Regions from separate parts of the Paenibacillus sp. FSL H7-0714 genome, predicted to be linked through region 2. Evidence: a T-box and tRNA genes for the amino acid it is inferred to sense, from the RefSeq annotation. Region 2 holds a T-box; the other holds one or more tRNA genes.
The links. A T-box is a leader RNA that pairs with one kind of tRNA and senses whether it is charged. The one in region 2 lies ahead of NST34_RS25805 (valine--tRNA ligase), so its partner is inferred to be a tRNA-Val.

Region 1: it encodes a tRNA-Val, which carries the amino acid that the T-box ahead of NST34_RS25805 (valine--tRNA ligase) is inferred to sense. The anticodon was not compared.

What each region holds. Positions count from the first base shown of each region.
Region 1 covers NZ_JBBOPT010000001.1:6,401,501-6,416,026, forward strand. The annotation lists gene NST34_RS28765 (ImmA/IrrE family metallo-endopeptidase) at 1-192, shown strand, start outside; tRNA gene NST34_RS28770 (tRNA-Pro) at 294-367, opposite strand; tRNA gene NST34_RS28775 (tRNA-Gly) at 382-455, opposite strand; tRNA gene NST34_RS28780 (tRNA-Pro) at 466-539, opposite strand; tRNA gene NST34_RS28785 (tRNA-Arg) at 570-646, opposite strand; tRNA gene NST34_RS28790 (tRNA-Gly) at 655-729, opposite strand; tRNA gene NST34_RS28795 (tRNA-Leu) at 736-819, opposite strand; tRNA gene NST34_RS28800 (tRNA-Lys) at 835-907, opposite strand; tRNA gene NST34_RS28805 (tRNA-Gln) at 913-987, opposite strand; tRNA gene NST34_RS28810 (tRNA-Val) at 1,031-1,106, opposite strand; tRNA gene NST34_RS28815 (tRNA-Glu) at 1,147-1,221, opposite strand; tRNA gene NST34_RS28820 (tRNA-Thr) at 1,233-1,308, opposite strand; tRNA gene NST34_RS28825 (tRNA-Asn) at 1,310-1,385, opposite strand; rRNA gene rrf (5S ribosomal RNA) at 1,392-1,508, opposite strand; rRNA gene NST34_RS28835 (23S ribosomal RNA) at 1,582-4,510, opposite strand; tRNA gene NST34_RS28840 (tRNA-Ala) at 4,650-4,725, opposite strand; tRNA gene NST34_RS28845 (tRNA-Ile) at 4,746-4,822, opposite strand; rRNA gene rrf (5S ribosomal RNA) at 4,859-4,975, opposite strand; rRNA gene NST34_RS28855 (16S ribosomal RNA) at 5,100-6,657, opposite strand; gene NST34_RS28860 (hypothetical protein) at 7,016-7,246, opposite strand; gene NST34_RS28865 (stage II sporulation protein M) at 7,499-8,110, opposite strand; gene pdaB (polysaccharide deacetylase family sporulation protein PdaB) at 8,219-9,022, shown strand; gene NST34_RS28875 (PPK2 family polyphosphate kinase) at 9,073-9,894, opposite strand; gene NST34_RS28880 (KinB-signaling pathway activation protein) at 10,239-10,829, opposite strand; gene gerD (spore germination lipoprotein GerD) at 10,959-11,630, shown strand; gene NST34_RS28890 (Mrp/NBP35 family ATP-binding protein) at 11,688-12,788, opposite strand; gene cwlD (N-acetylmuramoyl-L-alanine amidase CwlD) at 12,879-13,619, opposite strand; gene sat (sulfate adenylyltransferase) at 13,698-14,526, opposite strand, start outside.
Region 2 covers NZ_JBBOPT010000001.1:5,726,286-5,740,811, reverse strand. The annotation lists gene hemL (glutamate-1-semialdehyde 2,1-aminomutase) at 1-1,279, shown strand, start outside; gene NST34_RS25815 (RluA family pseudouridine synthase) at 1,276-2,211, shown strand; gene NST34_RS25810 (LysM peptidoglycan-binding domain-containing protein) at 2,574-3,944, shown strand; T-box leader at 4,286-4,569, shown strand; gene NST34_RS25805 (valine--tRNA ligase) at 4,725-7,361, shown strand; gene NST34_RS25800 (bifunctional folylpolyglutamate synthase/dihydrofolate synthase) at 7,367-8,743, shown strand; gene murC (UDP-N-acetylmuramate--L-alanine ligase) at 8,750-10,129, shown strand; gene NST34_RS25790 (GGDEF domain-containing protein) at 10,411-11,577, shown strand; gene NST34_RS25785 (GGDEF domain-containing protein) at 11,614-12,771, shown strand; gene NST34_RS25780 (glycosyltransferase) at 13,108-14,292, shown strand; gene NST34_RS25775 (diaminopimelate dehydrogenase) at 14,386-14,526, opposite strand, start outside.

The DNA.
Region 1 (14,526 bases), 680 kb from region 2:
CACAAGGGGATTAACCGCTTTTTCCTGGAAGAAAGTTCTTACTTCTCTCCTGGCAAGCTTGAGCGTCAAGCTAACGTCTTTGCTGTAAAGCTACTATCCATAGGCAGTAATCCTGAGCAAGAAGAATCCTGTAAAAGTTATTATCTACGGATTGGCATTCCGCCAGAAGTACAGTTTCTTTTGGAAGAATGATAGAGCATATGTTATATGAATTTATGTGTGTTTTAATTCTATACATAACAAAAAAAGCTCTTACCGAAGTAAGAGCTTTCTAAGAGCAATTAAGCTGAGTATCGGGATGACACGATTTGAACATGCGACCCCCTGGTCCCAAACCAGGTGCTCTACCAAGCTGAGCTACATCCCGTTACTATAAAATTATGGAGCGGGTGATGGGAATCGAACCCACGCTATCAGCTTGGAAGGCTGAAGTTCTACCATTGAACTACACCCGCAAAGGTAAAATCGGGATGACACGATTTGAACATGCGACCCCCTGGTCCCAAACCAGGTGCTCTACCAAGCTGAGCTACATCCCGTTAAAATACTATAATTGCTTAATAAAAAAATGGCGCGCCCTGAGAGATTCGAACTCCCGGCCTTTTGATTCGTAGTCAAACGCTCTATCCAGCTGAGCTAAGGGCGCAAAAATTATGGAGCGGACGACGGGAATCGAACCCGCGACCCTCGCCTTGGCAAGGCGATGCTCTACCGCTGAGCCACGTCCGCAATAAGTGGTGCGCGTGAAGGGACTTGAACCCCCACGTCGTGAAACGCCAGATCCTAAGTCTGGTGCGTCTGCCATTCCGCCACACGCGCATGTAATAATAAAAGTGAGCCATGAAGGACTCGAACCTTCGACACCCTGATTAAAAGTCAGGTGCTCTACCAACTGAGCTAATGGCTCGCACTTGGCTGGGGATATAGGATTCGAACCTATGAGTGACGGAGTCAAAGTCCGTTGCCTTACCACTTGGCTAATCCCCATTGATGTTACCTCTATGTTGCCCATAATCTCTCAGGAAGATTATGGTGGAGGCTGAGGGGATCGAACCCCCGACCCTCTGCTTGTAAGGCAGATGCTCTCCCAGCTGAGCTAAGCCTCCATATCTATGGGACCCTCTAAGGGTAAGTACAAGTAAAAGTTGGTGACCCGTATGGGATTCGAACCCATGTTACCTCCGTGAAAGGGAGGTGTCTTAACCCCTTGACCAACGGGCCTTGCAAATCTGTGGAGCTCTCAACCGGATTCGAACCGGTGACCTCTTCCTTACCATGGAAGCACTCTACCTGCTGAGCTATGAGAGCATGGCTCCCCGAACAGGACTCGAACCTGTGACAACTCGATTAACAGTCGAGTGCTCTACCAACTGAGCTATCAGGGAATATCCGCTTGGCAACGTCCTACTCTCCCAGGACCCTTCGGTCCAAGTACCATCGGCGCTGGAGGGCTTAACGGTCGTGTTCGGGATGGGTACGCGTGGAACCCCTCCGCTATCGCCACCAAACGGGCATTTACAGCGTAAATGCTCAGGCTTGATGCCTGAAAACTGAATCCGAATTGAATTTGCGTTTTAAGTATAGGATAAGCCCTCGACCGATTAGTATTGGTCAGCTCCATGCATTACTGCACTTCCACCTCCAACCTATCTACCTCGTCGTCTTCAAGGGGTCTTACTAATTGGGAAATCTCATCTTGAGGGGGGCTTCACGCTTAGATGCTTTCAGCGCTTATCCCGTCCGTACGTAGCTACCCAGCCATGCTCCTGGCGGAACAACTGGTGCACCAGCGGTACGTCCATCCCGGTCCTCTCGTACTAAGGACAGCTCCTCTCAAATTTCCTGCGCCCACGACAGATAGGGACCGAACTGTCTCACGACGTTCTGAACCCAGCTCGCGTACCGCTTTAATGGGCGAACAGCCCAACCCTTGGGACCTACTTCAGCCCCAGGATGCGATGAGCCGACATCGAGGTGCCAAACCTCCCCGTCGATGTGGACTCTTGGGGGAGATAAGCCTGTTATCCCCAGGGTAGCTTTTATCCGTTGAGCGATGGCCCTTCCATGCGGTACCACCGGATCACTAAGTCCGACTTTCGTCCCTGCTCGACTTGTAGGTCTCGCAGTCAAGCTCCCTTATGCCTTTGCACTCTTCGAATGATTTCCAACCATTCTGAGGGAACCTTGGAACGCCTCCGTTACTCTTTAGGAGGCGACCGCCCCAGTCAAACTGCCCGCCTGACACGGTCCCCGTACCCGATTAGGGTACTAGGTTAGAACCTAGATACGATCAGGGTGGTATCCCAACGGCGCCTCCACCGAAGCTTGCGCTCCGATTTCTACGGCTCCCACCTATCCTGTACAGATCGTACCCAAATTCAATATCAAGCTGCAGTAAAGCTCCATGGGGTCTTTCCGTCTTGTCGCGGGTAACCTGCATCTTCACAGGTATTAAAATTTCACCGGATCTCTCGTTGAGACAGCGCCCAAGTCGTTACGCCATTCGTGCGGGTCAGAATTTACCTGACAAGGAATTTCGCTACCTTAGGACCGTTATAGTTACGGCCGCCGTTTACTGGGGCTTCGGTTCATAGCTTCGGGTTACCCCTAACCACTCCCCTTAACCTTCCAGCACCGGGCAGGCGTCAGCCCGTATACTTCGCCTTGCGGCTTCGCACAGACCTGTGTTTTTGCTAAACAGTCGCTTGGGCCTTTTCACTGCGGCCCCCTCGTGCTATTCACACTACCGGGGCACCCCTTCTCCCGAAGTTACGGGGTCATTTTGCCGAGTTCCTTAACGAGAGTTCTTCCGCGCGCCTTAGAATTCTCTTCTCGCCTACCTGTGTCGGTTTGCGGTACGGGCACCTTCTCCTGGCTAGAGGCTTTTCTTGGCAGTGTGAGATCATGACCTTCGCTACTACAATTTTCGCTCCCCATCACAGCCCAGCCTTAATGATGTGCGGATTTGCCTACACATCAGCCTCACTGCTTAGACGGACATATCCATCAGTCCGCGTCACTACCCTCCTGCGTCACCCCATCGCTCATAGCGGATTACGGTGGTACAGTAATTTCAAACTGTTGTCCTTCGACTACGCCTTTCGGCCTCGCCTTAGGTCCCGACTTACCCTGAGCGGACGAGCCTTCCTCAGGAAACCTTGGGCTTTCGGCGGATCAGATTCTCACTGATCTTTTCGTTACTCATACCGGCATTCTCACTTGTATGCTGTCCAGCGCTCCTTACGGTACACCTTCAACCCACATACAACGCTCCCCTACCCCAGATACATACGTATCTAGCCATAGCTTCGGTGGTGTGTTTAGCCCCGTTACATTTTCGGCGCAGAGTCACTCGACCAGTGAGCTATTACGCACTCTTTCAATGGTGGCTGCTTCTAAGCCAACATCCTGGTTGTCTGTGCAACTCCACATCCTTTCCCACTTAACACACACTTGGGGACCTTAGCTGATGGTCTGGGCTGTTTCCCTTTTGACAATGGATCTTAGCACTCACTGTCTGACTCCCGGCAATAAGTATATGGCATTCGGAGTTTGACTGAGCTTGGTAATCCTTGCGGACCCCGCACCCAATCAGTGCTCTACCTCCACTACTCTTATACCGAGGCTAGCCCTAAAGCTATTTCGGGGAGAACCAGCTATCTCCGAGTTCGATTGGAATTTCTCCGCTACCCCCACCTCATCCCCGCATTTTTCAACATGCGTGGGTTCGGGCCTCCAGTGCGTGTTACCGCACCTTCACCCTGGACAGGGGTAGATCACACGGTTTCGGGTCTACGTCCACATACTCAATCGCCCTATTCAGACTCGCTTTCGCTGCGGCTCCGTCTTCTCGACTTAACCTTGCATGTTAAACGTAACTCGCCGGTTCATTCTACAAAAGGCACGCCATCACCCATTAATAGGGCTCTGACTTTTTGTAAGCACACGGTTTCAGGTTCTATTTCACTCCCCTTCCGGGGTGCTTTTCACCTTTCCCTCACGGTACTGTTTCACTATCGGTCGCCAGGTAGTATTTAGCCTTAGCAGATGGTCCTGCTGGATTCATACGGGGTTTCACGTGCCCCGCACTACTCGGGATCCGTCTCGGAGAGAACACAGTTTAGGCTACAGGGCTTTTACCTCTATCGCGGGCCTTTCCAGACCTCTTCGCCTACCATATTCCTTTGTAACTCCATGTGAGACGTCCCACAACCCCTAAGAGCAAGCTCTTAGGTTTAGGCTGTTCCGCGTTCGCTCGCCGCTACTGACGGAATCACTATTGTTTTCTCTTCCTCAGGGTACTTAGATGTTTCAGTTCCCCTGGTCTGCCTCTACATCTCCTATGTGTTCAGAGATGAGTAACTGCGAATTACCACAGCTGGGTTTCCCCATTCGGACACCCCCGGATCAAAGCTTGCTTACAGCTCCCCGAGGCAGTTTCGTTGTTCGCCACGTCCTTCGTCGGCTCCTGGCGCCTAGGCATCCTCCGTGTGCTCTTATTAGCTTAACCTTGATTTTTCCTAAGAAAAATCTCACTAATAACATTTACTTGTTTGCACAAGTTGCTAAAAGATGTTCTAAAACGCAAATTCGTTTCGGTATCCAGTTTTCAAGGATCAATGTTTAAAGAAGGTATTGAATTAAAATTATGGTGGAGCCAAGCGGGATCGAACCGCTGACCTCCTGCTTGCAAGGCAGGCGCTCTCCCAGCTGAGCTATGGCCCCATAAAAGATATAAAGTTATATGGTGGGCCTTGGTGGACTCGAACCACCGACCTCACCCTTATCAGAGGTGCGCTCTAACCAACTGAGCTAAAAGCCCATATAACATTGTGAATCAACCAAAGAATGGTTGTCCGCTTGGCGGCGTCCTACTCTCCCAGGACCCTTCGGTCCAAGTACCATCGGCGCTGGAGGGCTTAACGGTCGTGTTCGGGATGGGTACGTGTGGAACCCCTCCGCTATCGCCACCAAACGTATATGAAAGAGACTTACTCTTTCAAAACTGAACACGAGTGAGTGTTCGAACCCGAAGGTTCTATTGTGGAAGTTTAACTTCCGATTTGAATGTCTTCATTGCAGAAGACGATTCTCCATAGAAAGGAGGTGATCCAGCCGCACCTTCCGATACGGCTACCTTGTTACGACTTCACCCCAATCATCTACCCCACCTTCGGCGGCTGGCTCCCTTGCGGGTTACCCCACCGACTTCGGGTGTTGTAAACTCTCGTGGTGTGACGGGCGGTGTGTACAAGACCCGGGAACGTATTCACCGCGGCATGCTGATCCGCGATTACTAGCAATTCCGACTTCATGCAGGCGAGTTGCAGCCTGCAATCCGAACTGAGACCGGCTTTGATGGGATTGGCTTCACCTCGCGGCTTCGCTTCCCGTTGTACCGGCCATTGTAGTACGTGTGTAGCCCAGGTCATAAGGGGCATGATGATTTGACGTCATCCCCACCTTCCTCCGGTTTGTCACCGGCAGTCACTCTAGAGTGCCCAGCCTTACCTGCTGGCAACTAAAGTTAAGGGTTGCGCTCGTTGCGGGACTTAACCCAACATCTCACGACACGAGCTGACGACAACCATGCACCACCTGTCTCCTCTGTCCCGAAGGCCGCCACTATCTCTAGTGGATTCAGAGGGATGTCAAGACCTGGTAAGGTTCTTCGCGTTGCTTCGAATTAAACCACATACTCCACTGCTTGTGCGGGTCCCCGTCAATTCCTTTGAGTTTCAGTCTTGCGACCGTACTCCCCAGGCGGAGTGCTTACTGTGTTAACTTCGGCACCAAGGGTATCGAAACCCCTAACACCTAGCACTCATCGTTTACGGCGTGGACTACCAGGGTATCTAATCCTGTTTGCTCCCCACGCTTTCGCGCCTCAGCGTCAGTTACAGCCCAGAAAGTCGCCTTCGCCACTGGTGTTCCTCCACATATCTACGCATTTCACCGCTACACGTGGAATTCCACTTTCCTCTTCTGTACTCAAGTCACCCAGTTTCCAGTGCGACCTCAGGTTGAGCCCAAGGTTTAAACACCAGACTTAAATGACCGCCTGCGCGCGCTTTACGCCCAATAATTCCGGACAACGCTTGCCCCCTACGTATTACCGCGGCTGCTGGCACGTAGTTAGCCGGGGCTTTCTTCTCAGGTACCGTCACTCCGGTAGCAGTTACTCTACCGGACGTTCTTCCCTGGCAACAGAGCTTTACGATCCGAAAACCTTCATCACTCACGCGGCGTTGCTCCGTCAGACTTTCGTCCATTGCGGAAGATTCCCTACTGCTGCCTCCCGTAGGAGTCTGGGCCGTGTCTCAGTCCCAGTGTGGCCGTTCACCCTCTCAGGTCGGCTACGCATCGTCGCCTTGGTGGGCCGTTACCCCACCAACTAGCTAATGCGCCGCAGGCCCATCCCTCAGTGACAGATTGCTCCGTCTTTCATTCTTTCTTCAGGAGAAAAAAGAAATTATCCGGTATTAGCTACCGTTTCCGGTAGTTATCCCAGTCTAAGGGGCAGGTTGCCTACGTGTTACTCACCCGTCCGCCGCTAAGTCATTTTGAAAGCAAGCTTTCAAAATGACTCCGCTCGACTTGCATGTATTAGGCACGCCGCCAGCGTTCGTCCTGAGCCAGGATCAAACTCTCCAATTAGTATTGAAAAGAGCGATATGCTCATTTTGAAACATCTGACGAGAAAATTAATTCTCTAATTTTGGATTTCACTTTCGTGATTTCCTACTCACTCGTTGTTCAGTTTTCAAAGATCAATGTCTCTCATTTCGTCGTCGTTGTTTTTCAGCGGCGACCTTTATAATATATCATAGTGTTTCGTTGTTTGGCAAGTCTTTTTTTTGAAAAAGTTTTTTTCAACTTTTCTTGCCTTCCGCTTCCCTTTTACACAAGCAAAAGGAGCGCGAGATATAATTTATCACGAGCACTCCTTTTTAGTCAAGCTATTTTATTAAAAAATCTTAAATTCATATAAGACTCTTGCATTTACCGCTTATCCTTAGTGTTTATACTGAGAAGAACGTCCACCCCACGCATACTTGGAAAGCTCTTTCTGAGGAGCAAAACGAGCATACATACGAAATACAGTCTTATATCTATTGGCGATGGCATGCCTGATATTTTGGTCCAAGCGCTGATCGCTCAAATCTAACAGCATCTCATCAAGTTCTTTCCGCAAAACATAATCCAGTTCCTTGCATTCTTTTTCGTTGAACAACATTCCCAACATATGCTTGGCCTCCTTCATGAAGTTGCAAGTAACACATTCACTAAAACCAAAAACCCCTTGTACATAATTAGTTAGTCCATCTCATGGAGAAAGCTGCCTTAAGATCCTCTTACACTAGATTAACCGGAGTACTCTTTTTATAACCATAATTATTAAAAATTCCCTTTATGGTTTCGTCACGATTATATACTTCTGACCTTTAGGCAATCCTTGGATGAATAGCTTTACTGTTATGCTCCATTCTCGGAAGTTTTATGATAAAAGAGAAAAAGTTATTGTGCTTTCAATGATGGCTGCAACAAATAACAGGATTATTGTCCAAATAGATGCCGTAAGTGTTTGACGCATAAACGAAGACCAACCAACACCTCTGTTCACTTTTTTAGTGGATGAGCTAAACAGACTTGCAACTACTTTCCCGCCGAACTGAAGTCCAAATGCACAAGCAATAATGATTGCTGGAATCTCTATAATCCCATGTGGCAGCAGTCCTTTTACTATTAGTTCGAATAAATCCTGTCCTTGCAGTGCTGATAAATGAATCAGATAGCCGATAACCGCTCCGTTAATAAATAAGAATATGGCTGGCAGTATACCGAACAACGCTCCTAAAAATATGATAAGAACACCCTTGATGCTGTTATTCAAAAATATAAATACAAAGAAGCTCCATTGCGGATTAGAAGAATCTCTAAGGTTGCCACTGATTTCACTGAGCCCCTCTAATTGCTGAACCAATAGCTTTTCCAGACTGCTAGTAGCTACCCACCCTATAACCGCTCCTACTGCGAAGAGCAGACAGGATAGCAATAAAGCCTTCCGGATCGTTTTTAGATCTTTAATAAACGTGAAGAACGACAACATAAATACCCTCCTGAAATTGTGATCTCTGTTTCTTAGGTCATAACCTTGCGGTACGAGCATACATTTAGAACAAACAAGCATTTCGCATGGGAGAGGAGCGCTGTCATTATGAATTCTTTTTATGTATTCAGCGGCAAAAAGATTAAACGATTCATCTATATCTTCGCCGCTGTGCTTCTTGCTGCTGGAGTTGTCTATGTCGAGAGGGGAAACATAACCGTTTTTTCTGAATCCGGACCTTCCGCGATCTACAGTGTACCAACAGAGAAGAAGCTGATTGCCCTGACCTTCGATATTAGCTGGGGGGAGAAAAGACCCGAACCAATTTTGAAGGTACTTGAAGACAAGAAAGTGGACAAAGCCACCTTCTTCCTATCGTCTCCATGGAGTAAGACTCACCCAGACATTGTAACTAACATTAAGAATGCAGGTTTTGAAATTGGAAGTCATGGTCATAAACACGTCAATTACAGCACACTAAGCAACGAAGAAATTCGTACACAGATCTCAACGGCTCACACCGTACTTACCGAATTAACCGGCACTGAACCCAACTTGATTCGTATGCCTAATGGTGATTTTGACAAAAGAGTCCTTCAGGTTGCCAGCGATCTCGGCTACAAGGTCATTCAATGGGATACAGACTCCCTGGACTGGAAGAACATCGGCGTAGACAATATCGTGAAGCGTGTAACGACAAAAGCGCATCCAGGTGATATCGTCCTTCTACATGCCAGTGATTCCTGTAAACAAACACATGAAGCACTTCCACTCATTATCGACGAGCTCCGCAGACAAGGTTATGAATTCGTTACCGTCTCTGAGCTGATTAGTCAAAGCAACACCGAAGGTAAAGAAGTCCGCGACTCAGCTTCACTGAGTAATGCCATTGAGGACGCAGCTGGGCTGTAAAAACACATACAATCTCTGGTGCCGTAATGAATGTTGATCTGTCCAAAGGATTAATGACGTGGAGAAATGAGTTCCGATATGTCAGGTGTGGGGGTATTCAGCTTCGGATAGCTCAGATCCAGACTCTCCAGTGTCTTTACAACGATGGATAAGGTCAAATAGTTGCGGTACCATTGATGATTGGCGGGTATCCAGTACCAGGGTGCTTTATCTATGCTAGATTCCTTGAAAACATCTTCATATGCTTCTTGGTAATCATCCCAATACTCCCGCTCCTGGAGATCACTTGCATCGAATTTCCAATGTTTTTTGGGATCTTCAAGCCGTTCCTTAATCTTCTTCAGCTGCTTCTCTTTAGAAATATGCAGAAAAAGCTTGATAATTGTCGTCCCCTCTTCCACCAGCATTTCCTCGAACTGCCGTATGTAACGAAAGCGACGCTTCAAGTCATCCTTTTTTAACCCTCCGTGTACCCGTGGTACCAATACATCTTCATAATGCGAGCGGTTAAATGCAGAGATATATCCCTTAGGGGGTGTCTTCTGATGAACCCTCCATAGAAAATCATGAGCCTCTTCCTCTAGAGATGGTTTCTTGAAGCTGGTCACTATAAATCCTTGTGGATTAATGCCTGAAAAAATATGCTTAACCGTGCCATCCTTACCGCTGGAATCCATTCCTTGCAGAATAACAAGCAGCGAATGCTTTTTCTGAGCAAACAAAATATCTTGGAGCTCTGCCAAACGTGCTTTAAGCTCTTCTGTTTTGGCTTCTACTTCTTTTTTGGATTTAAAAACACCTGTGTCGTCCGGATCCAGCTTGTTAAGCCGGATTTCTTTTGTGTCTTTTATCATATAGCGCTTGATGTCCATATATTCCCCTCCTAAAAGTTTTGTAAAGCATATACATCATCGGGACGCTTCGTACAAAACTTACTTCGAAAGCATACGCTTAGTTTTGTGAGCGTTACTACACTTGTGTTACTTCGTACAAAACTCACTTCGGAAGCATCTACTAAGTTTTGTAAAGCATATGCATCATTGTTGAGCCTCGTACAAAACTCGCATCGGAAGCATACACTTAGTTTTGTGAGCGTATCGTTCTTTAAGATTAACCTCTACAATCAGATTTTAATCGTTAAGATACAGTTAGAGCAAAAAACCCCGTCTTCTGAGATCAGAGCACGGGGTTCTTTGTTTAGTGCCTTCCCCATTCATTATCCGGCTGCCGGCTTCAGAATACGGTGTAGCATCAAAATTTGGAATGCATTACAAGCGATAAGCGGAACAACAATAAATACCGTTGCACTATCAACACCTATACGGAGCACGCCAATAACTTCCACAATTGAAATAGCTGTCATAAAAAAGAGGGTTGGAATCAAAGCTGAGATGTTTGTACTTTTTACTTTGAAATAAGACACAATAATAGCTGCTAGCAAAATAACGATTCCTAATATTAGATCAGACATAACATTTCTTTCCCCACCAACGACGGTACGCAAAAAAATTAGTTCAAGCAATGCGAGCACAGAAAGCACTAGTTGTATGTATTTCCAAACCTTTTGTGGAAAAACGCCGTTGCCCATATAATTCAAAATCAAATAGGCAAAAAAACCAAGTTGCGAATAAACGCTTACAAGCATACCGTAGCCAAGCAGAATCAGCGGGTATAAAAAGAAATCCCCGACACTTTTGAAATCAATCTTACCATTTACGAATTGCAGTGCCAGACCAGCGATTACAGCCCCACCCGCTCCTATAAGGAGGGTAGTCCAAAATAAATAAAACCATTTTTTTATACTCAGCCAATTCACCTCCTCTTGTCAGATTTATTTTACCAAGGATACCGACAAAACACCATTACACCCACAACATAAATGTGATCTAATTCGGCATAATACATCTAGAGAATCCTATAAAGGAGGGCAGCGCCAATGAAATGGAGATTTATCGGATCTGTGGGTTTGGCATTGAGCTTTGTTATGGCCTTAACGGCTTGCGGAAGTGAGCAGAGCAGTTCTTCTTCCGGACAAGGCAGTTATAAAGAAACGAAGACCATGGTTTTAGATATATTGAAAAGCGATGAGGGTAAAAAAGCGGTTGAGGAATCATTATCAAGCTCCAGCTCTAGCGGTACCAGTGGAATGAGCATGAAGATGATGCCACTTCAAACAACAGAGGAGATCAAGCTCGCTGTTAAAAATACTCTCACTGCACCGGAATATCAGAAGGAAATCGAGAAGATAATGACTGATCCCAAATTCGCGGGCGATTTTGCTAAAGCCATTCAATCACAAAGCAAGGAACTACACCTACAGCTAATTAAGGATCCCACTTATCAGAAATCAGTCGAAGAAATTATGAAGTCTCCAGAAATGATGACAATGTTTTTAAATCTCACTAAAACACCTGATTACCGTAAACAATCCATGAAGACCATGCAGGAATCCATGCAAACTCCATTATTTCGCATGGAAGTATTGAATTTACTTAAAAAAGTCGTACAAGAAGAACTTGAACCAAAAGAGAAAAAAGAAAAGGGTAGCGAAGGTGGCGACAAACAGGAAAGCAGTGGCGGCGGCAGCGGCGATGATTCAAGTTCTTAAAAAAAAGGCCTTATCCCACTAATACGTGTGGGAAGGCCTCTTTTTTATGTACAAGAGTTAGTGCTCATATTTGGCAATAAGTTTATCAGCAATTTCTGCAAATAATTGTCCTGATGGTGTCTCTTCTTTGTATACAGAAGGTGAGAAATCCGGTTCGGAAATATGGTTGTCCGGTGCACCTAGCGGTATTTGTGCAAGCAGCTCCGTATGAAGCGTCTCGGCAAGCCTCGCTCCTCCGCCTCTGCCAAAGATATAATCTTTCTTACCACAGTCAGTGCACTCATAATAAGCCATATTCTCAATGACTCCAATAATCTCATGATCTGTCTGTAGAGCCATAGAGCCCGCTCTAGCCGCCACAAACGCTGCGGTAGCGTGAGGTGTCGTAACTATAATCTCTTTGCTGTGAGGCAGCATCTGATGCACGTCAAGTGCCACATCACCAGTACCTGGGGGAAGATCAAGCAGCATATAATCAAGTTCACCCCAACCAACATCATTGAAGAACTGGCGAAGCATTTTACCCAGCATAGGTCCCCGCCAAATAACTGGACTATTCTCACGAATAAAGAAGCCCATAGACATGACCTTCACTCCAAAACGTTCCACAGGAATAATCGTTCCTTCTTCTACAACTGGTCCCTCTTCGATCCCCATCATATCGGGAATACTGAAACCATAAATATCAGCATCGATAAGACCAACTTTTTTCCCTTTTCTTGCAAGGGCTACGGCCAAATTCACCGTTACGGTTGACTTACCAACTCCACCTTTGCCGCTGGCCACGGCGATAAAGTTCACGCCAGAGCTCTCGCTAATTAATTCATGGTCATCAAGGCCTGCTGCATGTCCTTTAAGTTTCCCAGGTTCATCGAAATCCTCTACGCTCTCTCCGCGAAGTATAGCACGTTCATAATCGGTTGCATCACGAAGCCGGATATGTACATTAGAAACCCCACCCGCTTCAAGCAATTCACGAACCTGTTGTTCTAGATCCATGCGACTTTGCTCTTCAGGATTCAGACATATGATAGATAAAGAAATACGGTCTTCTTTAATCATAATGTCACGGATCAGCTGTAGTTCCACAAGGCTTTTTCCAGTTTCAGAGTCTGTTAATGGCTGCAGTATTTCCTGAATTTGTTCCTTAGTCAGCATGGGAAGCACCTCTGTTTCCTTTCCGGTTGAGAAATTCTCCGGAGTTTTTGTCTATTATAGCATTACCTGTCTCCCCATGAGTAGTCCTGACTACTCGGAGGCGTACCGAAGAATCCCCCGATAAATGCTAGTCGCAACCTTACGCTGATAGACATCATTTCCAAGTAGAGCAGATTCCTGAGGATGTGATAAGAAGCCAACTTCTACAAGTACCGCTGGTATTTTCAATGCTTTTAACAGATAAACAGTATTCACTGTCTTAGCCACACGATCCGTATTCTCCAGCGTAGTCTTCAGCTCACTCTGCACAAACTCCGCTATAGCTTTATTATCCTTGTGATTGGGGTAGTAAAAGGTCTGTGCTCCACTCCAACGATTGGAAGGGACACTGTTCATGTGAACGCTTATAAAAAGGTCTGCGCCTTTTTCTTCGATACTTCTTACTCTTTGTTTAAGATCTTCTGTCTTACGCTTAGAATAGCCCTTAGTACCTTCCTGAGCCAAATCATAATCACCTTCACGAGTCATTACTACAATAGCACCTGCCTGCTGCAAATAATCACGCAAATAAAGCGATACCGCGAGATTAATATCTTTCTCAATTAGCCCTTCCCGGCTAACCGCTCCTCCATCAGCTCCACCATGTCCCGCATCGAGCGCAATAACTTTTCCTGACAAGGGCAGACTCCAATAATTTAGTGTTTTAGCGGTAGGCATGTCATATGCAATAATTCCGATCATTATAGCTAGCAATATCACGCCAAGCATACTTTTTTTGATACTGCTCCATGAAATCCAGACCGAGACTTTACTCTGCTTTCGGCCAGACATAACAAAGACCCCCTCGTCCCGATAGATAATACTCATCTATATGGGACAAGAAGGTCAAATAGTACTAGCTGTTAATGATTAAGCTGTAACTTCTTGAGTCATACCTTCAATCAGAATCTTCGCAACCTCAGGCCGTGTAAATTCTGGCGGAGGACATTGGCCATCACGGAGCAAAGCACGTACCTTCGTACCCGACAATGTCATGTGATCATCACTAGGATGAGGGCAAGTTTTACTGGATGCCATATTCCCGCATTTTTTACAGAAGAAGCTATGTTCAAAAAATAATGGAGTAATATCAAGTTCTTCAGCACTAAAATTCGAGAAAATTTCCTGTGCTTCATAAGTGCCATAATAATCACCTACCCCAGCATGGTCACGACCGACGATGAAATGGGTACAGCCGTAATTTTTGCGAACCATTGCATGGAAAATTGCTTCTCTAGGGCCTGCATAACGCATTGCCGCCGGAAAAACACCAAGGAAGGTACGATCCTCAGGATAATAGTTCTCCAAAAGCGCCAGATAGCTCTTCATCCGTACATTTGCCGGTACATCATCTGACTTCGTCTCACCCACAAGCGGATTTAGGAATAGAGCGTCTACAACCTCCATAGCGCACTTTTGAATGTACTCGTGAGCTCGATGGACCGGATTGCGTGTTTGGAAGCCTACAACCGTTCTCCAGCCCTTTTCAGCAAATATCTTCCGCGTATCCGCAGGATCAAAATAAAATTCACCGAACTTCTCTGGCTGTGGGCGGTTCAAGACTGTAATGGGTCCCCCAACATAAGTTGCAGGGCGAGCCAACAGCTTGCTCACACCTGGATGTTCAGGGTCTGTTGTTTTGAAGACATTTTGTGCTTCAATCGTTTGATCAACAGTATATATACTCTCAATATCCAAT
Region 2 (14,526 bases):
TAAAGAGGAAGCGTCCCGCAAGGCTTTTGATGAAGCAAAACAATATATTCCCGGTGGGGTGAACAGCCCTGTAAGGGCGTTCAAATCCGTAGGCTTGACTCCGATTTATGTGGATCATGGGATCGGATCGCGTATTTATGATATCGACGGCAACAGCTTTATCGACTATGTATGCTCATGGGGACCGCTGATTATGGGTCATGCGCATCCTGAGGTTGTAAAGGCATTGCAGGAGACGGCGGTAAAAGGGACAAGCTTTGGCGCACCAACTTTACTTGAAACTGAAATGGCAAAAATGGTTGTCGAACGTGTAGCCTCTGTAGATATCGTACGTATGGTTAACTCCGGAACGGAAGCGACGATGAGTGCGATTCGTTTGGCACGTGGTTATACAGGACGCAGTAAAATTTTGAAATTCGAAGGATCCTACCATGGTCACGCGGATAGTCTGCTTATTAAAGCGGGTTCCGGTGTAGCCACATTAGGTCTGCCGGACAGCCCAGGTGTTCCCGAAGGTGTGGCAGTAAATACGATTACAGTTCCATACAATGATTTGGAGTCCACTCAGATTGCTTTCGAACGTTTTGGCAGTGAGATTGCCGCAGTGATCGTAGAGCCGATTGCCGGCAACATGGGTGTTGTACCACCACTTCCGGGATTTCTGGAAGGACTTCGCAAGTTAACTTCAGACAATGGATCTTTGCTTATCTTTGATGAGGTAATGACAGGCTTCCGTGTCAATCGTGGCTGTGCTCAAGGCTTGTTCAACATTACTCCGGATATTACTTGCTTCGGCAAAGTTATCGGTGGAGGACTTCCAGTCGGCGCTTATGGCGGCAAAAGAGAGATTATGGAGCAAATCGCTCCTACGGGACCGATCTATCAGGCTGGCACACTTAGTGGTAATCCATTAGCGATGGCGGCAGGACTCACTACACTGAAGCTGCTGACACCGGAAGTATATGATCGTCTTGAGCAATTAGGGGCGCGTCTAGAGGCAGGCTTGAAAAAGAATGCAATCGAGACCGGTGTTCCACTGACAATTAACCGCGTGGGCTCGATGGTCTGTCCGTTTTTCACGGAAGGACCAGTAACTAACTTTGAAACAGCCAAGACTAGCAACACGGATCTATTCCGTCGTTATTTTGGTCATATGCTGAGCCAAGGCATTAGCGTGCCACCTTCACAGTTTGAAGGCATGTTCGTGTCGGCTGCGCATAGTGAGCAGGATATTGATGATACCATTGAGGGCCACTATAATGCCCTGAAGGCCCTTTGAGTATTGGAGCCGGAGAACGAACCGGTGGTGGAGCTTGGACTAGACGTGGGGAGTGGCTGGAAGTAACACCCGGCAAAATCATTACAGGAGCCGAGGATTCTGAAGCTGCAATTGATAAGTGGCTGCTGGAAACTGTAGGTATGCCTGAGAAGCTTCATCTGCGTCTGCGCCGCGAGGGGGGCATTCAGTGGAAGGGAGATCGACTGCGACTGGCACTTTTTCCGGATCGTGAAGCCGGCATTGAACCGGTATGGGAAGAGCTTGAGGTGCTGTATGAGGATGATTTTTGCTTGGTTGCCCACAAGCCGGCAGGCATGGCGGTTCATCCGGATGGCAGTGGCTTAGGTGTAACGCTGGATCACCTTGTAGCTGCGCATTATGTCGCTACCGGTGTTAGTGTAGCTGTAAGGCATATTCACCGACTGGACAAGGATACAACAGGCCCGGTGATGTATGCGAAGAATGAATTCGCTCAGCTTGTCCTAGACGAGAATATGCGTGAAAAAAGCATCTCGCGGCTCTACGCCGCGATCATCGAAGGCACAGTGCCGCCGACGCTTAAAGTGATCGACGCGCCGATTGGGCGCGATCGTCATCATGCGGCGCGGAGAAGAGTCTCACCCGGCGGACAGTCCGCCGTGACTCGAATCCTCGGACGCGAAGCACTGCATGGCGGGAGCCTGGTGCATGTGCAGCTGGAGACCGGACGGACGCATCAGATTCGCGTCCATCTCAGCCATATGGGTCATCCCTTGTATGGGGATGCGCTATATGGCGGGCCGGTCTGGGCTCCCAGCGCTAGTGGCAGACATGCGCTCCATGGCGAGCTGCTGTCTTTCCGCCACCCTTGGAGCGGTGAACAACTGGAAGTAAGCGATCCGTGGCCGGAGGATATGCTTCAGCTGCGGGAGCTGCTGTCTGAAGCGCCTTGACGGCTACGTTATAAACCTGAGAATCGTGGTATCAGCAAATGCTGGTATTACGGTTCTTTTTTTATCTATTTTTTCGTGGGAGTAAATAATTTTCTGTTTTTTCAGAAAGAAGCACCTATCTATGTCCTAATAGCAAAAGCAGCATATAATACTTTGTTCATGCGGAGTAGTTCATCTATTGGCCGGCAGATAGGTTCGAATAGTCCCTGAATTTATGAAATTAATAGCATCCTGTCCGGTTAGTGCCACCAAAGTTGTCATGCCTTTCTGTTTGAAGCATATACATGTGGGGAGTAACATTTTGGGCTTATGCTCTGGGCCTGTCTCAGGGTTAGATTATGCCAAGAAGGAGGACATATCCCGTGTTTGATCAGTCCCACGGCTTGCGGTTTGATATTTATGAACGCATTCACCTATCGGAAGAGCTTCCGGGAATAGCTGAGCTGGAGGAGGTTGAACTACTTCCGGAAATCCAGGTGATTCAGCGGGAGGATCGTGCCGAGTTATATGGTCAGCTGTTGCTTACCGGACTCTACCGGAGTGAAGATGACCGAACACAACGTCTGGAGCATGCCATTCCCGTTGAAATCACAGTTCCGCTTACACGCGTCAGCTCGATTGAAGATATCGGGGTGGAGATCGAGAATTTTGATATTGATCTGCTCACGATGCGCACAGTGAATATAACAGGCGTATTATCACTGCGGGGAATCGGTGGTGCGGAGCCTCAACCACAACCGGCCTGGCAGCAGGAAGAGTACACAGTTGCCTATTCCCCTCTCAGTGATGACAGGGTAATCGAAGCATCTGCAGAGAACCAAGAGCACGAAACTGATGCACTTTATGAAAATTCTCAGTGGACCTTTGGCGAGGATGCATCGGAGGTTGCCGTAGAAGAACATGAGCATGCTGAAGCTAATGCAGACGCATCAGAGGCTCCACTGGTCTCAAGTGGAGCTGGTCATTCGTCCCCTATAGTGAATTTCTCATCCGCTCATGAGAAGGACAAGGGCGCGAAAGCTCGGACGCATAGTCTGGATTCGCAAACAGAGGATTCCAAAGCAGGAATAGCGGATTACTGGTTTAAAGCTGAGTCACAGAATGAAGCTGAGGCCACTCAGCTGAATCAAGTTAGCCAGGCGAGTCAAGCGGATCAGGAGCAAGAAGCTGAATATACTTTTGCTTCAAGAGAAACCGCTGTTCCAGCAGCTAATGCTGATGTGGATCAAGATATTGCCGTATTCGCTTCGGAAAACGAGGCCAATAATGAGCTTCATGCACAAGAAGAGAATGCTCAGCCGATCCACGAGAATACGAATGAAGTTTTTGTTTCTCAAGAGACTGTGCCACAGTCAGAGGAGAAGCAAGATCTTAAGATTGCGCTAGGAAGCAAGAAAGATGCTGAGGCTCCAGTCAAAGAACATCTCACCTTCTCTTCATTACTCAGCTCTAGTCGTTCTCGTAAAGAACAAGAGGCTCTCCTATCTGAAGGAAATGCATCGGCTGCAGCGATCATTCCAGAGGCCGGAAATAATACGGAGTGGAAGAGCAGATTCATTGCTGGAGCAGATGGCGCTAACCTATTCCGTAAGGTTCGCCTTTGCATCGTGCAGCGTGAAGAAACGCTGGATACAATCGCAGAGAAATATCAGCTAAGTGCGCGGGAGCTGGGAATGTATAATCGATTGTCTGGGCAGAGTGTAGAAGAAGGGCAAGTGTTGTACATTCCGTAATTGAATTACAATGCGTACTCATATGAATAGGTGAATCCCGATCTGATAGTAGATCGGGATTTTTGTCAAATATAAGAATATATAAGTTTCACGTTATACATTATCCTTATATTTCTCGAATAAACGCTTACCCTCCGTAAAAGGATGTCGAAGGCGTTTATTCTTGTGTGACCGGAGAACGTTAGAATGTGGGGTATCTAACCAACGCAGAGTGATGAATCGAATGAAAATTCGACATATGCACGCTATAAGTCGAAATTCCGCTTAAAGTCCCGCTGTAGAAGCCTATTCAGGTTGACTAGGGATGACTCAAAATGTATTATGGAGTAAGCAATATCTAAGTAAAGACTGGGAACGGGAAGAGTAGGCGGTCAGCCCTTCAGAGAGCGGAATGCAAGTGCTGTGACATTCCGTAGGATACAGCCACCGAAGTCGCCCCGGAGTCGCCCTTCTGAGCTTGTCTTCATGGATATGAAAGATAAGTTAGGATGTGGCCGGTAGCAGCCGTTATCTGTACGAGTGTCGCGCTAAGCTTCTGAACCGTAAGGTGAAAGAAGTGCAGGTTTATTTTTCATTGGCGCGAAACAAAGGTGGTACCGCGAAAGAATGGCCTTTCGTCCTTTGAGACGAGGGGTCTTTTTGTTTTTTAGAAACCAACTACAAGTAACCAAGTGGAGGTATCAGAGAATGGCTGACCAAAACAATCTAACAGCGGCAGAGTTGCCGAACTTGCAAGATACAGCGGCAGATGCTGCCGCTGCAAATGATTCTAAGAATGAAATGCCAACCACGTATGATCCGAAATCGGCAGAAACCAAGTGGTATTCCTACTGGACAGAGGGTGGATATTTCCGTGCAGGCGGGCGTCCAGATGCAAAAGCATACAGCATTGTAATCCCGCCGCCAAACGTAACGGGAATGCTGCACATTGGTCATGCGCTTGATTTTACGCTTCAGGATATCCTGATTCGTACAAAACGGATGCAAGGCTTCGATACGTTGTGGCTACCAGGTACGGACCATGCCGGTATCGCAACGCAGACAAAGGTAGAGCAAAAGCTGCGTGAGCAGGGAATTTCTAGACATGATCTCGGCCGCGAGAAGTTTCTGGAGCAGGTGTGGGAGTGGAAAGATAAATATGCGAACACCATTCATGAGCAGTGGGCTAAGATGGGGCTTTCCCTTGACTATTCCCGCGAACGTTTTACCCTGGATGAAGGGTTGTCGAAAGCTGTACGCGAGGTATTCGTTAAGCTCTATAATAAAGGCTTGATCTACCGCGGCAAACGCATTATCAACTGGGACCCGGCGGCTCGTACAGCATTGTCGGATATCGAGGTTGAATATAAAGAAGTTAATGGTCACTTGTATCATCTGCGTTACCCGCTCAAAGACGGTAGCGGATTTATTACAGTAGCGACCACACGTCCGGAGACCATGCTGGGTGATACAGCGGTTGCTGTTCATCCGGAAGACGATCGTTATAAAGATCTGATCGGCAAAACGTTGATCCTGCCGATTATTGGCCGTGAGATTCCGATTATCGCTGATGATTATGTAGACAAAGAGTTTGGTAGTGGTGCGGTTAAGATTACACCAGCTCATGATCCGAATGACTTCGAGATGGGTCAACGTCACAATTTACCGCAGATTAACGTGATGGATGAGAGCGGTACGATGAATGAAGAAGCAGGACCTTACCAAGGTCAAGACCGGAGTGTATGTCGTAAGGCTATCACTGCTGACCTGAAGGAGCAAGGTGTGCTGATCAATATCGAAGATCATGTGCATCAAGTAGGACACAGTGAACGCTCTGGAGCGGTTGTTGAGCCGTACTTGTCCACACAATGGTTCGTGAAGATGCAGCCACTCGCTGAAGCTGCCATCAATGCACAGAAGGATGGGAACGGGGTTAACTTTGTACCGGACCGCTTCGAGAGAACTTACCTGAACTGGATCGAGAACGTACGTGATTGGTGTATTTCCCGTCAGCTGTGGTGGGGACATCGTATTCCAGCATGGTATTCCGAGTCTACTGGTGAATTGGTTGTGGCAAATGACGAGGAAGAAGCGCGCCGGATCAGTGGTCTAACCGACTTGAAACAGGACGAAGATGTACTGGATACCTGGTTTAGCTCTAATCTGTGGCCTTTCGCCACACTAGGATGGCCAGATGAGAACAGTGCAGATTTCAAACGCTACTATCCGAACGATGTGCTCGTAACAGGCTACGATATTATTTATTTCTGGGTAGCGCGGATGATCTTCTCAGCTCTTGAATTTACCGGAGAAAAACCTTTCTCAGATGTATTGATGCATGGTCTGGTACGGGATTCCGAAGGTCAAAAAATGTCCAAATCACTCGGGAATGGCGTAGACCCCCTTGAAGTAATCGAGAAGTATGGCGCAGATGCAATGCGTTACATGATTTCTACCGGAAGTACAGCTGGACAGGATCTACGCTTCCGTTGGGAAAAGGTTGAGCAGGCGCGTAATTTCGCCAATAAGATCTGGAATGCATCACGCTTCGCGTTGATGAATTTGGAAGGCGTAAGCTTTGACAATATTGACATTTCGGGTGAGCTAAGTACTGCTGATCGCTGGATTTTGCACCGTCTGAACGAAACTTCTCGTGAGATTACGCGTCTAATTGACTCGTACGAGTTCGGTGAGACCGGTCGCCAGCTGTACAATTTCATTTGGGACGATCTATGTGACTGGTATATTGAGTTCGCGAAGCTGTCACTTTACGGATCAGACGCCGCGGCCAAAGCGAAGACACAGTCTGTACTTGCCTATGTACTAGACCGCACAATGCGCTTGATTCATCCGTTTATGCCGTTTATTTCGGAAGAAATTTGGCAGCACCTTCCGCATGAAGGGGAGACGATTACGCTGGCTGCATGGCCGGAGTATGATGCTGCTCTGGAGAATCCGCAGGCCGTAGCGGAAATGAACCTGCTGATGGATGTAATCCGGGCCGTTCGTAATATCCGGGCTGAAGTGAATGTACCGATGAGCAAAAAGGTTGAATTGATCATCAAAGCGGGTAATGAAGAGACGCTGAGTATTATCACCCGTAACGACAACTACATTGGACGCTTCTGTAATACGTCTTCCTTCGAAGCTGGCCTGAATCCAGAAACGCCGGATAAGGTAATGTCCGCTGTAGTAACAGGAGCAGAACTGCTTCTGCCATTGTCGGGACTCATTGATATTGAACAAGAAATCGCTCGTCTGGAAAAAGAAGTGCAGACGCTGAACAGCGAAGTAGAACGCGTAGAGAAAAAGCTGAGCAATCAAGGCTTCGTGGCCAAAGCTCCTGCTAAAGTTATCGAAGAGGAACGGGCGAAGCAGGCAGATTATTCTGCTAAACGTGAGAAAGTACTTGCCCGCATCGCAGAGCTGAGAGGATAAGAGACATGGATGACCTAAATCGGGGCGGAAGTACCGCCCCTCTTGCGACATACACCGAAGCGGTTGATTGGATCAAGAGCCTAATCCCTTTTGGGATACGGCCAGGTTTAGATAGAATCGAGATGTTGATGGACAAGCTGGGAAATCCGCACCGTCGGCTGAAGTTTATTCATGTGGCGGGTACGAACGGCAAAGGTTCAACTTGTGCTTTTTTGACTAGTGCACTTATACAAAGCGGCTATTCAGTAGGCACCTTTACATCTCCGTATATTACAAAGTTCACGAACAGGTTCCAATATAATAATACGGACATCTCTGAAGAAACGCTTGTCGAACTGGTTAACCAATTACGTCCACTAGTCCAAGAAATTTCGGAAACGGAGTTTGGCTCACCTACGATGTTCGAGGTAACTACAGCTGTGGCCATTCTATTTTTTGCGGGCGTCTCTTGTCCTGATGTTGTCGTATGGGAGACCGGGCTTGGGGGAAGGCTGGATGTAACGAACATCGTGACTCCGATTGTTTCTGTGATTACTAATGTTGGTCATGATCACATGGATATTTTGGGAGATACGCTAGAGAAGATTGCAATGGAGAAAGCCGGAATTATTAAGACGGGCGTACCTGTTGTTAGCTGCGTAACTCAGCCGGAAGTCGTAGCGGTTCTGAAAGAGAAAGCAGCGGCTTGCCGCTCTACTCTTTATCTTGCCGGAGAAGATTTTAGCTATGAGGCTACTGAAATCCGGGAGGATGTGCAGACTTTTCATTTTAAGGGTCCCTTTCGTTCGCTTGAACTTGGGATCGTAATGAAAGGCGAGCACCAGATTAGCAATGCGGCAGCTGCCATGATGGTACTTGAGGTTCTGCGTCAGTATATGGCCTTTATGCTTGAGGATGAAGATGTGCTTGAAGGTTTGCGCCACGCATTCTGGGCTGGAAGGCTGGAAGAGGTAAGCAAGTCTCCAAGGATTGTACTGGACGGAGCACATAATCCGGAAGGTGCGGAGAGTCTTGCAAAAAGTCTGCCTCAGCTCTATCAATACGGTAAATTAAATTTACTTATGGGAATGCTGTCAAATAAGCATCATGAATCCTACTTTAAGCATATACTGCCTATAGTGGATACGCTCATCCTGACCGAACCGGATTTCCAGAACAAAATGGACGCGGAGAATCTGCAAGTTATCGCAGAAAGTCTGCGGGAGAAATATGCCAAGGAAAACTTGGCAATCATAGTAGAACATAATTGGGGAAAAGCGCTGCAGCTACTGAAGTCGATTACAGCGGAGGATGACCTTGCCGTCGTATCTGGTACGCTGTATTTAATCTCTGACGTACGCGGTACACTTTTGCAGCAACCCGATACTGAAAAAGGCTGGTGACGACTGTTGGATACTACTGAACGTGTGCATTTTATAGGGATCGGCGGCTACGGAATGAGCGCGATTGCCCGGGTAATGCTAGAAATGGGATATACAGTTACGGGCTCCGATGTGGCTGCCCAAGAATTAACGGATAAATTGATTGCTAAAGGTGCCAAGATTTATATTGGGCATACAGCAGAACAAGTAAAAGGTGCGGATCTAGTCGTATACTCTACGGCTTTGTCTAGTGATAATGTGGAATGGGTGGAAGCTGAGCGTCTTAAGATTCCAATTCTGCATCGTTCGCAAATGTTAGCCCGTTTATTGAATGAACGTAAAGGGGTAGCCGTTGCTGGAGCACACGGGAAAACTACCACCTCCTCCATGATTGCACTTGTGATGGAAGAGTGCGACGTTGATCCAACGTATATTATCGGTGGAGAGATTATGAATGTAGGTACGAATGCAAAGGCGGGACAAGGTGAGTTTGTAGTAGCGGAAGCGGATGAGAGTGATGGCTCTTTCCTGCACTATCACCCTTGGCTTGGGATCGTTACGAATGTTGAAGCGGATCACTTAGAAAATTACGACGGAGACTTTAACCGTCTTAAGGCTGCATACGTGCAGTTCATGAACCAAACGCGCGAAGATGGAACTGCTATAGTATGCGCTGACGACGAGAATGTGATTTCTCTTTTACCTGAAGTAACAGGTAAGGTGATTACTTATGGCATCAAGTCGAACACTGCGGATTATATTGCCACTGATATCGTTTTAGGCGATCGTCAAGTATCGTACACGATGAATCATAATGGAGAAGTGCTTGGACGGATTGAACTCTCCGTTCCCGGACAGTACAATCTTTATAATTCAATGGCAGCGGTAATCGCTTGTTTGAAATCAGGGATTTCTTTCGAGAAAATCGCTGAAGCAATTGTGAAATTCCATGGTGCGAAGCGCCGTTTTCAAGTGCTCGGAGAAGTCAATGACATTCTGGTCATTGATGATTATGCGCATCATCCTACAGAGATTCAGGCAACGATCAGTGCTGCTAAGGCAACAGGGAAACGGATTATTGCGGTATTCCAGCCTCAGCGCTATACACGTACTTTCTTCCTGTTAGATGCTTTCAGCCGTGCCTTTAGCGAAGCTGACGAAGTCATCATCACTGATATTTACTCTCCGGCTGGAGAGAAACAAATCGAAGGTGTTACTTCTGCGAAGCTGGTTGAGCTTATCGTTAAGAACAGTAATGCGGGCGCGAGACATCTGCCAACCAAAGAAGATGTGCTAGCTGATCTGACACCTCGTATTGCTCCAGGTGATCTGGTGATTACGATGGGCGCAGGCGATATCTGGAAGGTCGGATACGCACTGGCAGACGGTTTGAAGAAGAAGCATTAAGTTTGCAAATTGAGGCTAATTCGAGGATATTTATATTCTCTATTCAATAGCACTTCCCCAAAATTTCGTTCAGATAATCCTTGTGTTTATCTGAAGGGAGTTTAGAGGGAAGTGTTTTTTTGGTATTGTTAACGTATTTACTGATATAGTTATAAAGTGCTATAGTGCTGTCAGAAGAGGATCGATTTTTCAACGTATATTTGGGATCCCCACAAAGTACCCGAGTACGCATCGAAGCAAAGCCGCACTTTGTGGGGATATTTTCGCATAGGTGGTGACGTATGAGCTCCCTGCTTGAAATTAGAACACTGATTTATTTGTTTATTTTCGGAAATTTATTTATATTACTGCTTATAACCAATTATCGAAGTACCGCTGTTAAAGATACAGCCTCCACCTTGTTCATCCGATCAAAGGAAGTGCAGCTACTCTTTTGGTGTTCGATTTTATTATGGGATTATCTCCCTCATGCGTTGTCCATTCCGCTTAGCAATGCTCTAATCCTTGGAGGGTGCTGTCTAGAAATTACAGCGTTACTGCTGATGATGGGAGTACTGGGGCCAAAAATAAAGCGATATTACATCATCCTTTCGGTATTGAGCATAATTAGTTTTAGTATCATCGCATTATTTTTTAATCATTCCAACTTGCGCATCGCTTGTACTTCACTTTGGTCTATACTATTTATAGTTTATCCAGCTTATCATCTAACTGTGAATAAAAAGGCTACCCCTCTTCAAAAAATATTAGGCGTATTATTTTATGTATTTGCAGCGATTATGCTGATGCGGGCGCTTGTTGCATTGATTTGGGAGCCCGAGATGAATGTGTTCTCAACAAATCTCACGCAATATTTGTATTATTTGGGGATGTATTTATTATTTATCGTAGGGGCTGCCGGTTATATTCTTCTCTCAAATGAGCATTCCTTCGTCAAACTAAAAAGAATAGCCAGTTATGATGATTTGACGGGGATCCTAAACCGTGGAGCATTTCTTCAGGAAGCGGAGATAAAGCTTGAAAAGGCATTTCGAGCGCAGGAGTACTTCTCATTTTTGCTATTGGATTTGGATTATTTTAAACAGGTCAACGATACTTATGGTCATGATACCGGTGACATTGTGCTGGAAGAGTTCGCATCGACGATTAAAGATAATCTCGGAAATGGCGATTTGTTTGGCAGACTAGGGGGCGAGGAATTCGCAGTCATACTCTGTGGGGTAGATGAGCAGAGCTGCGACCAGAAAGCTGAAGCGCTTCGTGAGGCGATAATGAATACTTCCACTAATAAGGTTCAACAGGGGTACACAGTTAGTATAGGTGTAATTACGATCATGCCAGATCAGGAGATTTCGATAAATAAGTTGTACAAGCTAAGCGACAAGGCATTATATCAGGCCAAACAAGAGGGAAGAAATAGAGTCATCAGATACCGATATGTATACTGAGAGTCAGGAATACTAGGGGAGGTGAACTTCACTTATATGCATCTGGATCTCCAGACACTGCTGGTGTGTCTCTTTTTGTGGCAATCGTTCACGGTGCTGCTTATCGTGGTGTATCGTTTGCGTTATCCGCAGGAACAGACTTCTTCATTGTTTATCACAGCAAAATATTTGCAACTAGCAGCCTTGATCCTCTTATTACTGAAGGATTTTATAGATACACCACTTAGTCTACCGATCATAGCACTTCTTGCTTTGGCTGGAGGCACGCTCGAAAGCTTGGCGCTTCTAATGCTTCTCAGAGTATTCGGGAGCAAAGTGGAGAGATATTATTCTATATTATTTGGAGTATCCATTCTAGTTGTGGTGCTTATGTATTTGTTGATGCCAAAGGATCCTCTCGTTATTCCAGTCGCTTGTCTGGCTGGAGTTCTGATTATAGCCTATCCTGCTTATATACTATGTCTGAAGGTCATGGAGACTTCGCTACAAATAATAATGGGACTGCTATATTGTCTTGTCATCTTGTCGTTGGCGGGGAGAGCCTTAGAACCGCTGTATTCCGTATTAGGAATCAATACACAAGTTGCACAATTTCTTTATTTGTTTTTTTATCTCGGGATTTATTTGTATATGTTTCTAGGAACCGCGGGAATTATGCTGCTTTATAGAGAAGATTCCTTTGCAGAAATGGAGCGGGTAGCAACTTATGATGAGTTGACCGGTATTTTGAATCGCAGGTCGTTCGTTTTGCGTGCTCGGCCTTTAATAGCTGCTTCAGCGATGAAGAAACTGCCCTATTCTTTTTTACTGCTGGATGTCGATCACTTTAAGAGCATAAATGATAATTACGGCCATAATACAGGTGACCAAGTACTAACTGATTTGGCGTCTAAAATAGAGCAACAGCTTGGTCATGGTGATCTGATCGGAAGATTTGGGGGAGAAGAGTTCGCAGTGCTCCTGCACAGAGCCGATGAGAAGAGTAGTGATGTTATTGCTGAAGGAATGCGCACAGCTGTTATAGGTTCAATGATTCATGGCGTACCGCTGCACTACACGATAAGTATTGGAGTCATTACGATAGAATCGGGTGAACGTTTTTCTCTAAATAATCTCTACAAACTTTGTGATAATGCATTGTATCAAGCTAAGAAAAAGGGTCGGAACTGCGTTGTTAGAAGCTATGAAATATAAAAGTGTCTTCCTTTCGTCATTAGATGAGGAAGACACTTTTTTGTTTGCATAGGGAATAGTTCAGAATACCTAACGAGTATAAAATTTTGGAATAGAAAATTCATGTTCGTGTATTACTGGAAAAGAAGTTTTTTTGCTTGAATCTTCAAAAAAATAGCGATATATATAGGTTTATCGCAATGATTTTCGAATAAAGCATGAAAATATATAAAAATTTTAAAGGTTTCCCTATAAATCGACAAAAATTTTATGTGAAATGAGTTACTATTGAACTGCATCTAAAGTTGCAGTGATAAGTAGAGATGATTTATATAAAAAATTCAAGGAGCCAGAGTCATGCGAGAAAGAATGCTGTTCCTTTCAGCACAAAATCAAAGCGCAGAGGATCTAGAAGGAGAAATGAGAACAGGGAGTATTCTCGAGATTTTGCTAGGGAAATTTGATATTGATTTGCTGACGTATGCCAGTACGCACAAGGATATGTCTACAAATGATGGAACTGCACTAACGGTTCATTACATTAACGGGTGCATTAACTCGTGGAGATCTATGCTGCGTCCCTTACATATATTACGGAATTTCACTAATCGGAGTCATGCGGAGAAAGACATGAAGAGTACCATCTTGGAGCTTTGTAGATCGAATAATTACAGACATGTATTTATATCGCATAGCTTGCTGGGAAATTGCATTGATATGGTTCGTAATCTGCTTCCTGAGGCCAGTGTTATTACAGATACGTATCGTTTTGAGAGCGGGCTTGCCGTTGGAAAAGAAATTGGGAAGCCGAGCAGCAGTAATCCTTATTATAAACTAAATGAGGCTTTGGTTCGGCGGAATAAGCGGAGACTAATGAATAAAACGGGTGTACTCTTGGCAACCTCGGAATGGGATGCCCTTTCATTCAAATCTCTATCCTTTGCGGATGCCCGTAAAGTTCATGTTGTTCCTCATTTCATAAAAATGAATGAATACGACGTTTTTACTGAGCCTGTTGCAAAAGAAAATTCAATGGTTCTGCACTGGAATATGAACACCAGACAAGGGATTAAGGCTGCTCAAAACTTCTTTAAGAAAAGCTACCCTTTGATTAAAGAGCAAGTGCCTGATATCAAGTGTTACATCACGGGTCATGAGGTTCATACGGATGTGTTGACGCTTGTAAAGGATGATGTATCGGTCATTATCACTGGACCTTTGAAACCGTCTGCTGATTATATACGTCGTGCTAAAGCGGTTCTTGTGCCGATCCTTGAAGGTTGTGAAGTCTCCAGAAACATTCTGGAATCATGGGCACTCAAAACGCCGGTGGTTACTAGTTCTATAGTATGCGAGCGATTGAACTGTGAGCATAACCGTAATATTTTGCTTGCTAATACCTCAGTTGATGTTGTTGCTAGCGTAATAACGTTGTTAAAGAATCCTGAGATGGCAACGATTATTGCTGATCGGGCGCATCGCACATTGTTGAAGGATTACGAAGTGAATTATGTGAAGAACAAGATTCTTAGTCTTGTGTAAAAGGTACGCCCGAGAAGGCTCTGCCTGCAGTATATAAAAAACCCGCGAGGACGTTTTAGGGTCCTACGCGGGTTATTTCATTTTTGTATGATTTTACAGCAGGTTGCGGCGTAATTCTTCTGGAGATTTCGGAGACAACATTCCAAGTGGAATATCGAATACTGTACGCGCTCCGCTCTGTCCTTCTTGACTCATACGCTGAGCGGCTCTGGCATAGGCCACGAGAACACTAGC